3 regions of the Vogesella sp. AC12 genome follow, and region 2 is predicted to be linked to each of the others. Evidence: predicted binding sites of a transcription regulator. Region 2 holds the regulator's gene; each other region holds the start of a gene.

The links. The regulator HrcA, encoded in region 2, represses chaperone genes, less so after heat shock. The targets are predictions, from matches to a motif close to ATTAGCACTCGNNNNNNNCGAGTGCTAAT.
Region 1: rpoH (RNA polymerase sigma factor RpoH) is a predicted target of HrcA. The motif match lies at 2,609-2,637, and genes of this name have one in related genera.
Region 3: groES (co-chaperone GroES) is a predicted target of HrcA. The motif match lies at 2,075-2,103, and genes of this name have one in related genera.

What each region holds. Positions count from the first base shown of each region.
Region 1 is NZ_JANFNU010000014.1:2,495-6,673, forward strand. It holds gene ftsY (signal recognition particle-docking protein FtsY) at 1-931, shown strand, start outside; gene ftsE (cell division ATP-binding protein FtsE) at 994-1,647, shown strand; gene ftsX (permease-like cell division protein FtsX) at 1,644-2,552, shown strand; gene rpoH (RNA polymerase sigma factor RpoH) at 2,671-3,531, shown strand; gene NOM55_RS15895 (PglL family O-oligosaccharyltransferase) at 3,603-4,179, opposite strand, start outside.
Region 2 is NZ_JANFNU010000004.1:212,091-216,269, forward strand. It holds gene recX (recombination regulator RecX) at 1-39, opposite strand, end outside; gene recA (recombinase RecA) at 39-1,103, opposite strand; gene hrcA (heat-inducible transcriptional repressor HrcA) at 1,345-2,361, shown strand; gene mltB (lytic murein transglycosylase B) at 2,409-3,425, shown strand; gene dnaX (DNA polymerase III subunit gamma/tau) at 3,456-4,179, shown strand, end outside.
Region 3 is NZ_JANFNU010000002.1:128,400-132,578, forward strand. It holds gene NOM55_RS04410 (glycosyltransferase) at 1-637, shown strand, start outside; gene NOM55_RS17420 (hypothetical protein) at 741-1,127, opposite strand; gene NOM55_RS04415 (hypothetical protein) at 1,177-1,650, opposite strand; gene groES (co-chaperone GroES) at 2,171-2,458, shown strand; gene groL (chaperonin GroEL) at 2,507-4,150, shown strand.

The sequences.
Region 1 (4,179 bases), on a different contig from region 2:
GGTCAGCAGCGTGACGCAGGTGAAGCCGAGCTGGACCGAGCGGCTGAAGTCCGGCCTCGCCAAGACCCGCGACAAGCTGGGCAAGCAACTGGCCGGCCTGTTCGGCGGCGGCAAGATCGACGACGAGCTGTACGAAGAGCTGGAAGCGGTACTGCTGACGTCGGACATGGGCATGGACGCCACCAGCCACCTGCTGCGCGACGTGCGCGAGCGGGTGTCGCTGAAGGGACTCAAGGACGCCAGCGAGCTGAAAGGTGCGCTGAAGGAGGCGCTGGTCGAGCTGATCAAGCCGCTGGAGCAGCCGCTGCAGACGCACGGCAAGAAGCCTTACGTGATCATGCTCGCCGGCGTCAACGGCGCCGGCAAGACCACCTCGATCGGCAAGCTGGCCAAGTACTTCCAGAGCCAGGGCAAGTCGGTGCTGCTCGCCGCCGGTGACACCTTCCGTGCCGCCGCCCGCGAACAGCTGATTGCCTGGGGCGAGCGCAACAACGTCACCGTGATCGCACAGCAAAGCGGCGACGCCGCCGCCGTCTGCTACGATGCGATGCAGGCCGCCATGGCCCGCGGCATCGACATCGTCATTGCCGACACCGCCGGCCGCCTGCCGACGCAATTGCACCTGATGGAAGAAATCAAGAAGGTGAAGCGCGTGATCCAGAAGGCGATCCCGGATGCTCCGCACGAAGTGGTGCTGGTGCTGGACGCCAATATCGGCCAGAACGCGATCAACCAGGTGGTGGCCTTCGACGAGGCGCTGGGTCTCACCGGCCTGATCCTCACCAAGCTGGACGGCACCGCCAAGGGCGGTGTCATCGCCGGCATCGCCAAGCAGCACCCGGTACCGCTGCGCTTCATCGGCGTCGGCGAAGGCATCGACGACCTGCGCCCGTTCTCGACCCGCGACTTTGTCGACGCGCTGTTCGACTGAGCGCCTTGATCCACTTGCCGGCCGCCACCGTTGCGGCCAACCTTTGTGCGGGATGATTGCCGATGATCCGATTTGACCAAGTCACCAAGCGCTACCCCGGTGGACACGAGGCGCTGCGCAACCTGTCCTTCGCGGTGGAAAGCGGCGAGATGGTGTTCCTCGCCGGTCATTCCGGCGCCGGCAAAAGCACGCTGCTGAAGCTGGTTTCCGGTATCGAGCGCGCCACTAGCGGCAATGTGCTGGTCAACAACCAGAACCTGAGCAAGCTGCGCGCCAGCCAGTTGCCCTATGTGCGCCAGCACATCGGCGTGGTGTTCCAGGATCACAAGATCCTGTTCGACCGCTCGGTATTCGACAACGTGATGCTGCCGCTGGACATCATCGGTTTCGACCGCCGCGATGCGCAGCGCCGCGTGCGGGCGGCACTGGACAAGGTCGGCCTCGCCGGCAAGGAAAAGGTGATGCCGATCCGCCTGTCCGGCGGCGAACAGCAACGGCTGTGCATTGCCCGTGCCGTGGTGCACCGCCCCAGCATCCTGCTGGCGGACGAGCCGTCGGCTAACCTCGACCGCGCCTACGCGCTGGACATCATGGAGCTGTTCAAGTCCTTCCACCAGGTTGGTGTCACGGTGCTGATCTCGGCCCACGACGAAACGCTGATGGAAGACTACGGCCGCCGCATCATCCGGCTTCGTGAAGGACAATTCGCCGCATGAAACACTACCTGTACCTGCACGCACAGAGCGCCCGCAGCGCACTGCTGAAGATCCTGCGCCAGCCGTTCGGCAACCTGCTCAACCTGCTGATGCTGGCCATCGCGCTGGCGCTGCCGGTGTCGTTGTATCTCGGTATCAGCAGCCTGCAGCAGTGGACCGCCAAGCTGAACACCACGCCGCAGATCACGCTGTTCATGGAACTGTCCAGCGAACAGGCCGATCTGGCCGCGGTGGAAAGCAGCCTCAAGCACCATCCACGGGTTGCATCCTTCCGCTTTGTGCACAAGGATGCCGCGCTGAAAGAACTGGAACAGCGCAGCGGCCTGAACGCGATCAGCGAGGGCCTCGGCAGCAATCCGCTGCCGCACGCCTTCATCGTCACTCCGCAAGCGCTGGAGCCGGCGATGCTCGACCTGCTGCAGAAGGAGCTGTCCGGGCTGCCGATGGTGGAACTGGCGCAGTTCGATGCGGCCTGGGCGCGCAAGCTGCACGCGATGATCACCCTCGCCGGCCAGCTTGCCTGGCTGCTGGCGGTGGTGTTTGCGCTGGCGATGGTGCTGATCAACCACAACACCATCCGCATGCAGATCCTGGCGCGGCAGGAAGAAATCGCGGTCTCGAAACTGATCGGCGCCACCGACAGTTTCATTCGTCGCCCCTTCCTCTATCACGCGGCGTGGCAGGGCGGACTGTCGGCGCTGCTATGCTGGGGCCTGAGCAGCTGGCTGGCCTACCAGGCTAATCCGGCGCTGGCCGAATTCGCCAGCCTGTACGGCATCGATGCCCAGTTACGCAGCCTGCAGCCGCTGGAAGTGCTGGGCGTGCTGCTGGGCGCCGTGCTGCTGAGCATGCTCGGCGCCAGGTTGGCCGCAGACCATCATCTGCGCAAAAACCAGCCGGCGTGACATCGGGCGAGACAATCGGTCTGATTGAAATTTGCCATTGGCAGGAACTCCTGTCGTCTGGCACTCTCATAATCCGAGTGCTAAGATAAGTCGGTCCATTTAGGAGGATTGCGAATACATGTCCACTTTTGCCCTGCCCGTACTTTCTTCCAACGGCAGCCTGGAGCAATACATCCAGACCGTTAACAGCATCCCGATGCTGACCCAGGAAGAGGAGATCGAGCTTGCCACGCGTCATCAGCAACACGAAGACCTGGAAGCGGCAAAACGCCTGGTGATGTCTCACCTGCGCGTGGTGGTATCCATTGCCCGCGGCTACGCCGGTTACGGCCTGCCACAGGCCGACCTGATCCAGGAAGGCAACATCGGCCTGATGAAGGCGGTCAAGCGCTTCGAACCGAACCGCGGCGTGCGCCTGTTCTCGTTCGCGGTGCACTGGATCAAGGCCGAGATGCATGAATTCATCCTGCGCAACTGGCGGCTGGTGCGCATTGCCACCACCAAGCCACAGCGCAAGCTGTTCTTCAACCTGCGCAGCATGAAGAAGAGCTTTGCCGCACTCAGCGACAGCGAAGCCCGTGCCATTGCCGAAGATCTCGGTGTCAAGCCGGAAGAAGTGCGCGAAATGGAAACGCGCATGAGCGGCCAGGACGTGTCGCTGCTGGCCGACGACAACGACGACGACGCCTACGCCCCGATCGACTGGCTGGCCGATGCCCACAACGAGCCGACCGTGACACTGGAGCGCCGTGCGGTAGATCGTCTGCAGAGCGAAGGCCTGCTGGAAGCGTTGTCGACACTGGACCCGCGCAGCCGCCGCATCATCGAAGCGCGCTGGCTGGCTGACGACAGCGGCGCCACGCTGCATGACCTCGCCGCCGAATTCGGCGTGTCCGCCGAGCGCATCCGCCAGATCGAGGCCAAGGCACTGGGCAAGATGAAGACGGCGCTGCACAGCGGCGTGGTCATCGACGGCTGATCTGCCCACCTCGCCAGACACAAAAAATCCCTGCCATGTGCAGGGATTTTTCATTGCTGGCCAGCCGCCGTTCACGGCTTAAGCATCGCCGCTTCCACCTGTTGCCGCAGCGGCTGCCACGCCGGCTCTTCCGGCGACAGCGCGCGCAGGAAAAACGGCGCGTAGGTCGGGAACGAGGCCAGCGCCAACCGCATGGTGTAGGCGGCCTCCTGCGGGCGCCCTTCCAGCGCCAGGAATTGCGCCTCCTTGCGCAGCACATCCGGATACGGCCGCATCTGCGCCAGCAGCGCAATCCACTGCCGCTGCGCTGACGGACTGTCGCGTCCCGGCCTCACCACATCATCCAGCAGCCCCAGCGCGTGGAAGGCAAACAGCGGCTCGTTGCGCATGATCTGCTGCAACCGCTGCTGTTGCTGCGCGCTGCGCGGGTTGTACAGGCCCTGCATCTCGACGTAACGATAGCTGCCATACCCCGCCAGCAGCAGCATCAGCAGCGCGCCGTACTGTACCGGTCGGAACGGGCGGCGTTTGCCCCCCTCCGCCACCGGCGCCAGCGCCAGCAGCATCACCAGTACCGCCGGGAAATACAGATACCACAGCGGGTACTCCAGCATGCTGTGCAATAGCGAGATGACCAGCATGGCCAGC
Region 2 (4,179 bases):
GACGGCTCGCGCCTTCAGGCTTTTTTCAGTGCCGGCCATCAGGCATCAAAGGTGTCGTCGAGCAGCTCTTCTTCGTCTGCCGCGTCATCCTTGTTGGCGACTACCTGGACGCCGACGGTTTCGCGGATCTTGCGCTCGATTTCCTTGGCGATCTCCGGATTGTCCTTCAGCCACTGGCGGGTGTTGTCCTTGCCCTGGCCGATTTTCTGGCCGTTGTAGGCATACCAGGCGCCGGACTTGCTGATGAAGTCGTGCTCGACGCCCATGTCGATGATTTCGCCTTCGCGCGAGATGCCTTCGCCGTAGAAGATGTCGAACACCGCCTGCTTGAATGGTGGCGACACCTTGTTCTTCACTACCTTGACGCGGGTCTCGTTGCCGATGACCTCTTCGCCCTTCTTGATGCCGCCGATGCGGCGGATGTCCATGCGCACCGAGGCGTAGAACTTCAGCGCGTTACCGCCGGTGGTGGTTTCCGGGCTGCCGAACATCACGCCGATCTTCATGCGGATCTGGTTGATGAAGATCACCAGCGTGTTGGTGCGCTTGATGTTGCCGGTCAGCTTGCGCAGTGCCTGCGACATCAGGCGTGCCTGCAGGCCGACGTGGCTGTCGCCCATTTCGCCTTCGATTTCCGCCTTCGGCACCAGTGCCGCCACCGAGTCGACCACGATGATGTCGACGCCGCCGGAGCGCACCAGCATGTCGCAGATTTCCAGTGCCTGTTCGCCGGTATCCGGCTGCGAGATCAGCATCTCGTCGACCTTGACGCCCAGCTTTTGCGCGTAGGATGGGTCGAGCGCGTTTTCTGCGTCGATATAGGCGCAGGTGCCGCCCAGCTTCTGCGCCTCGGCGACCACTTGCAGACACAGCGTGGTCTTGCCGGACGATTCCGGACCGTAGATTTCCACCACGCGGCCACGCGGCAAGCCGCCAACGCCCAAGGCGAGGTCAAGGCCGAGCGAACCGGTGCTGATCACCTGCAGGTTTTCATGCACCTGGTTGTCGCTCATGCGCATGATCGAGCCTTTGCCGAACTGCTTTTCGATCTGGGCCAGTGCTGCGCTCAGGGCCTTGCTCTTGTCTTCGGAACGCTCCGCCATGCTTGCTCCATTCATTCAACGGTGTGGTGTAAGGGATTGGGTTTGATTATGTACGTTTTCATCCGGCGTGCCAAATAAAAGCGACAGGCAACGATGCGTGCGCGCCACAAGGGCAGGGACGCGCGGGATATCAAGCGCAGGATTATCGCACAAAACCCCCGGCGGCCAAGCTTGCTTCTGGCATAGCCGGCGGTGCAAGTAATGCTTTTGGCGGCAAGCCAAGCTGTGCCAGAATGGCTGCATGTTGAATGAACGTACGCAACGCCTGCTCAAGGTGCTGGTCGAGCGCTATATCGCCGACGGCCAGCCGGTCGCCTCGAAAACGTTGGCCGCAGTCTCCGGTCTGGAGCTGTCGCCGGCTTCCATCCGCAACATGCTGGCGGACCTGGAGGCGATGGGCCTGATTGCGTCGCCGCATACCTCGGCCGGACGGGTGCCGACGCAGCGCGGCTACCGCCTGTTCGTCGATCGCCTGATCACCATCCAGCCGCTGGCGGCGCCGATGGTGCAGGAGCTGCGCCACAACCTGCAGCCGGACAGCCCGCAGCGCGTGCTGCAGGCGGCGTCGCAGATGCTGTCGGAGCTGACCCAGTTTGCCGGCGTGGTGATGACGCCGCAGCGCCCGGACGGTGCCTTCCGCCAGATCGAGTTTTTGCGCCTGTCCGAGCGGCGGGTGCTGCTGATTCTGGTGACGCTGGAAGGCGATGTGCGCAACCACCTGTTCAACACCCCGCGCGATTACAGCGGCAGCGAGCTGATCGAGGCCGCCAATTTCCTCAACCAGCACTACGCCGGCCAGGCGCTGGCCGGAGTGGTCGACCGCATGGAGCAGGAGCTGACCTGCCTGCAGGGCGACATCTCCGGGCTGATGACGGAGGCGATCCGTTTCGGCCGCGAGAGCCTGAGCAGCGACGAGGTGATGGTGTCCGGCGAGGGCAAGCTGCTGTGCGCCAACGACTTCGGCGGCGACCTGCAGCGCCTGCGCGAGCTGTTCGATACCTTCCAGCGCAAGACCGAGCTGCTGCAGCTGCTGGAGCAGAGCCGGCAGGCGCCGGGCGTGAACCTGTTCATCGGCGACGAGTCTGGTGTGGTGACGCTGGACGACTGCAGCGTGGTGATCGCGCCGTACCGGATGGGCGGCCAGGTGGTCGGCACCCTCGGCGTGGTCGGTCCGACGCGCATGGCCTACGAGCGGGTGATCCCCATCGTCGACATCACCGCGCGGCTGGTCTCCAGCGCACTCAATTTCAACGACTAGAATTCAATCACCGGCCGCCTTGCGGCCAACCTTTTGACGGATCCGCCATGTCTTTTCTGCCCAAGATGCTGTTGTCCCTGCTGGTGCTGTGCGCCGCGCTGGCCCGTGCCGATGCCGCCTTTCTGGCGCGGCCGGACGTGCAGCGCTACATCGACGAACAGGTCGCCGCCGGTGCGCTGACGCGGCCGGAGCTGGAGGCAGTGTTCGCCAATGTCGAACTCAAGCCGAACATCATCAACATCATGGACCGGCCGTCCACCGCGCGGCCGTGGTACCAGTTCCGTCCCAACTTCTACAGCGAGCGGCTGATGGGCGAGGGCGTGGCGTTCTGGCAGGCCAACGAGGACGCGCTGCGCCGTGCCGAGCAGCAATACCATGTCGCGCCGGAAATGATCGTCGCCATCATCGGCATCGAGACCCGCTACGGCGGCAACACTGGCAGCTTCCGCCTCGCCGATGCGCTGTCCACGCTGGCCTTCGACTACCCGCGCCGCGCCGCGTTCTTCCGCGACGAGCTGACCGAGCTGCTGCTGCTGGCGCGCAGCGAGAACGTCAATGCCTTGTCACTGAAGGGCAGCTACGCCGGGGCGATGGGCCTGCCGCAGTTCATGCCGTCCAGCTTCCGCAAGTGGGCGGTGGATTTCGACGGTGACGGCCATCGCGACATCTGGAGCAACCGCGTTGACGCCATCGGCAGCGTCGGCAACTACTTCCAGCTGCACGGCTGGCTGGGCGGCGACGACGTGGTGGTGCCGGCCGAGGTGGCGCCGGGCGAGGCGCTGGACAAGCTGCTGGCCGACAAATTCAACCTGCACTACAGCGTGGCCGAGCTGCGCGCGATGGGCGTGTCGCCGCTGGCGCCGGTGCGTGACGACGCCAAGGCGGTGCTGTTCGCACTGGAAGTGGCGCCGGGCGAGACGCGCTACTGGCTGGGACTCAATAATTTCTACACCATCACCCGCTACAACAAGAGCACGCTGTACGCGATGGTGGCGCACGAGCTGGCGCAGGAAATCCGCAACCGCTACCTGGCGGCGCGTTTTGCCGCGACGCCTGCTCCCTGAATCGGGCGCAAACTGCTAGAATCGCCCGCCATGACCTATCAAGTTCTCGCCCGCAAATGGCGCCCCAAACGCTTCGCCGATCTGGTCGGCCAGGAGCACGTGGTGCGCGCGCTCAGCAATGCGCTGAAAGAATCGCGCCTGCACCACGCCTACCTGCTGACCGGTACCCGCGGTGTGGGCAAGACCACCATTGCCCGCATCCTGGCCAAGAGTCTGAACTGCGAAACCGGCACCACCGCCGAGCCGTGCGGCGTGTGCCAGGCCTGCACCCAGATTGACGCCGGCCGCTTTGTCGACCTGCTGGAGATCGACGCCGCGTCCAATACCGGCATCGACAACATCCGCGAAGTGCTGGAAAACGCGCAGTACACGCCGACCATGGGCCGCTTCAAGGTCTACATCATCGACGAAGTGCACATGCTGTCCAAGAGTGCCTTCAACGCGATGCTGAAGACGCTGGAAGAGCCGCCGGCGCACGTCAAGTTCATCCTCGCCACCACCGACCCGCAAAAAGTGCCGGTCACGGTGCTGTCGCGCTGCCTGCAGTTCAGCCTGCGCAACATGACGCCGCAGCAGGTGGCTGGCCATCTGGCGCACGTGCTGGATACCGAAGGCGTGAGCTTTGAGGCACCGGCGCTGGCGCTGCTCGGTCGTGCCGCCGCCGGTTCGATGCGCGATGCGCTGTCGCTGCTGGACCAGGCCATCGCCTACGGTGTCGGCGACGTGCGCGAAGACGGCGTGCGCGCGATGCTGG
Region 3 (4,179 bases), on a different contig from region 2:
GGTGGCCATGGTGATTACGGGAGCCTTGGCCTTTGTGTCGTTTGCTGTGGGTGATATGGACTTACTGGCGATCTCCCTTGCGTTGTTGGGGGCTGTGCTGGGTTTTTTTGTATGGAATTTTCCGCGAGGAATGATTTTCGCTGGTGATGCGGGCGCCTACCTGGTCGGTTTCTTGCTGGCAGAAGTGTCTGTGTTGCTGGTGGTGCGTCACCCCGGGGTGGTATCCCCGTGGTTCCCCATGCTGCTGATGATTTATCCCGTGTTTGAGACGATCTTTTCGATTTACCGAAAGAAGTTTGTGCGGCAGATGTCCCCTGGTATGCCTGATGGCTTGCATTTCCATATGCTGATCTATAAGCGCTTGGTTCGCTGGATGGTGGGAAAGCGCGAGGCGAAGCATTTGTTGCGCCGTAATAGTCTTACTGCTCCTTACTTGTGGGCTGTTGCGCTGTTCTCGGTAATGCCTGCAACGTTGTTTTGGCAGTATCAATGGGCATTGCAGTTGTGCTGTGGGTTGTTCGTGTTAATGTACATTTGGCTTTATCGCAGGATTGTTCAGTTTCGCGCGCCGCGGTGGCTGGTGTTGCATCGGGCCGCCAAGGCTGATCGTCGCAAATTGGTAGCCAGCTCACACTAGCTTGCTCTGTTGTCTTAAAGGGCTGTTGATACTAATTGCTCTTCCGGTACTTGATGAGCGATGGTCGATACTCGTTCATGAAGTGGTACTTCGCTCGGGCTACCTAGCAAAATACTGCGCGGCTTCCTATGAAACTCTCTCTGACGGCAGCACGGCTTGCAAGCACATAGCCCAGTGATGTAGCGCGTCGGGTAAGCTGTTTGAGCGCGCGCTCCCGGTAGTGCGCTTCATAGTAGTTACTACCCGGATCGACATAGTCCATGCCATAGCGCAAGGCATGGTAGAACAGCACTGCAATTTTGCGGGCGGTTGCTGTCACCGCTTTGGCCTTGCCTGCCCAGGCTGCGCGTCGGCGGTAGAATGCCCCCAGTGCCGTTTCGGTTTTGCCAATCGTGGTGGCGGCTAGGCGCAGTGCGGCGGCGCGACTGGAGGAGCGTCGGGCTTTGCTTGATAGCACTTTACCACCCGAGATTTTGTTACTTGGTGCCAGGCAGAGCCAGGAGGTGAAGTGCTTGGCACTCGGTCAGCGCGCCATGTCGTTACCGCATTCCGCCACCAGTTTTAACGCCAGGTAGGGTACTCATTCCATGAGTCCGGGTCAGGTCCTGCCCCAGCATGACATACCGGGCAGCACGAGCATCAAAGGCGAAGCCGTTACGTTGTCGCATGCCATGATGCCTAGCCTTGGGGTAGGTAGCCAAGCCATGAAGTATCTGATCGATATGCTGGTCACACAGCGCCACTTGCTCCTGGTAACAGTCATACAGGGTGACGGCTTGCTGCAAGGCAAACAGATGCTCAGGCCGGTCGTGGCCGATCAGTGCTTGGCGAATCATCTCTATCAGAAACTTTGCAGCGGCTATCTCGATGGCTGGCCAAGATGTCCGGCCGTCGCTCTCCTGCGAGGATGGCGCGGATGATGCGCATCTGGGCCCCGTCATGTCGGTTGTCACGTGTTGCAGCGCAGGCGCTGCCCCCTGCATGGTCACCATGCCGGTGATGACTGGCCACACTTCTTGACCTCACTTGCCACCTTGCCGCTGGTGGCCACCAAGCTGATGGTGACCATCAACCCGCAGTCGCGCTCAGCAGGAAATTTCCTCTGGGGGAGGGGTTTTAAGACACCTTTGGTTTTTTTCTGTTGGGCCCAGTGCCTTAACCGCTCATGCTGCTCTCATTCTAAGTAAGCCTTTTCTGTTTTATTGGCATCTTGGTCCAACCGGACCAACAGGGTGGACTGCCTACAAGAGTCGGGGTAGTTAACCTTGATTTAGTTCGACTGCTTCTTTTCCCCTGTTATCAGGGGTGATTGCTTTCACTCAAGAATCGGGGCCGTCTAGTGTGCGGTGTATTTGATTGGTGCTATCGATGTTGTTATGTCGATTGGTAAAAATTCGTCTGCTACGACCCTTGAAAATCCTTTCCCCCGTCCCTACCATTAGCACTCGCAAGCGCCGAGTGCCAGTCGCTCGGTCAATCTGCTGCTTTGATAGGTATTCATCTTTCAACAGCCACTGCTATTAGGAGAGATCAATGGCAATTCGTCCTTTACACGATCGTGTTGTTATCAAGCGCCTCGAGGCTGAAGAGAAGACAGCTTCCGGTATCGTTCTGCCTGGCGCCGCTGCTGAAAAGCCGGACATGGGCCAAGTCGTTGCGGTTGGTAACGGCAAGATTCTGGAAAACGGCGAGCGTCGCGCTCTGGAACTGAAGGTCGGCGACAAGGTTATTTTCGGCAAGTACTCCGGCCAGACCGTCAAGGTTGACGGCGACGAGCTGCTGGTAATGCGCGAAGAAGACGTAATGGGCATCGTCGAGTAATCCGACCCGTTACCGTTTTATTGAACTGAATTCTGGAGATTGAAGAACATGGCTGCAAAAGACGTACGCTTTGGTGATTCCGCCCGCGCCAAGATGGTGGTGGGTGTCAATGTGCTGGCTGATGCCGTAAAAGTGACCCTCGGCCCGAAAGGCCGCAACGTGGTCCTGGATCGCTCCTTCGGCGCGCCAACCATCACCAAGGACGGTGTATCGGTTGCCAAGGAAATCGAACTGAAGGACAAGTTCGAGAACATGGGTGCACAGATGGTGAAAGAAGTCGCTTCCAAGACTTCCGACGTGGCCGGTGACGGCACCACTACCGCCACTGTACTGGCCCAGGCCATTGTGCACGAAGGCATGAAGTTCGTGACTGCCGGCATGAACCCGATGGACCTGAAGCGCGGTATCGACAAGGCCGTGATTGCCCTGGTCGGCGAGATCGCCAAGATCGCCAAGCCATGCGCGACCACCAAGGAAATCGCCCAGGTTGGCTCCATCTCCGCCAACTCCGATAGCGATATCGGCGACATCATCGCCACCGCGATGGAAAAAGTCGGCAAGGAAGGCGTGATCACCGTTGAAGACGGCAAGTCGCTGAACAACGAGCTGGACGTGGTGGAAGGCATGCAGTTCGACCGCGGCTACCTGTCCCCGTACTTCATCAACAACCAGGAAAAACAGATTGCCGCACTGGACAATCCGTTCATCCTGCTGTTCGACAAGAAAATCTCCAACATCCGCGACCTGCTGCCGGTACTGGAGCAGGTGGCCAAGTCCGGCCGTCCGCTGCTGATCGTTGCCGAAGACGTGGAAGGCGAAGCGCTGGCCACCCTGGTGGTGAACACCATCCGCGGCATCCTGAAAGTGGTTGCCGTGAAGGCGCCAGGTTTCGGCGACCGTCGCAAGGCCATGCTGCAGGACATCGCCACCCTCACCGGCGGTACCGTGATCGCCGAAGAAGTGGGCCTGACCCTGGAAAAAGTGACCCTGGAAATGCTGGGTCAAGCCAAGCGCGTTGAAGTGGGCAAGGAAAACTCCACCATCATCGACGGCGCCGGTGACGTTGCCGCTATCCAGGCGCGCGTGGCAGAAGTACGCCAGCAGATCGAAGCCGCGACCTCCGACTACGACCGTGAAAAGCTGCAAGAGCGCGTGGCCAAGCTGGCCGGCGGTGTGGCCGTGATCAAGGTCGGTGCTGCCACCGAAGTGGAAATGAAAGAGAAGAAGGCTCGTGTCGAAGACGCGCTGCACGCGACCCGTGCTGCCGTTGAAGAAGGCGTGGTGCCTGGCGGTGGCGTTGCCCTGCTGCGTGCCCGCTCCACCCTGACCAGTCTGGTTACCTCCAACGCCGACCAGGCCGCCGGTGTGAAGATCGTGCTGAAGGCGATCGAAGCCCCGCTGCGCCAGATCGTGCAGAACGCCGGTGACGAGCCATCGGTGGTGGTGAACAAGGTGCTGGAAGGCAAGGGTAACTTCGGTTACAACGCGGCGTCTGGCGAATACGGCGACATGCTGGAAATGGGCGTGCTGGATCCGGCCAAGGTGACCCGCACTGCACTGCAGAATGCGGCGTCCATCGCCGGTCTGATGCTGACCACCGACTGCATGGTGGCCGAACTGCCGGAAGACAAGCCAGCGATGCCGGACATGAGCGGCATGGGTGGTATGGGCGGCATGGGCGGCATGATGTAAGCAGCCTCGCTCCCGCGACCTGGAAACCC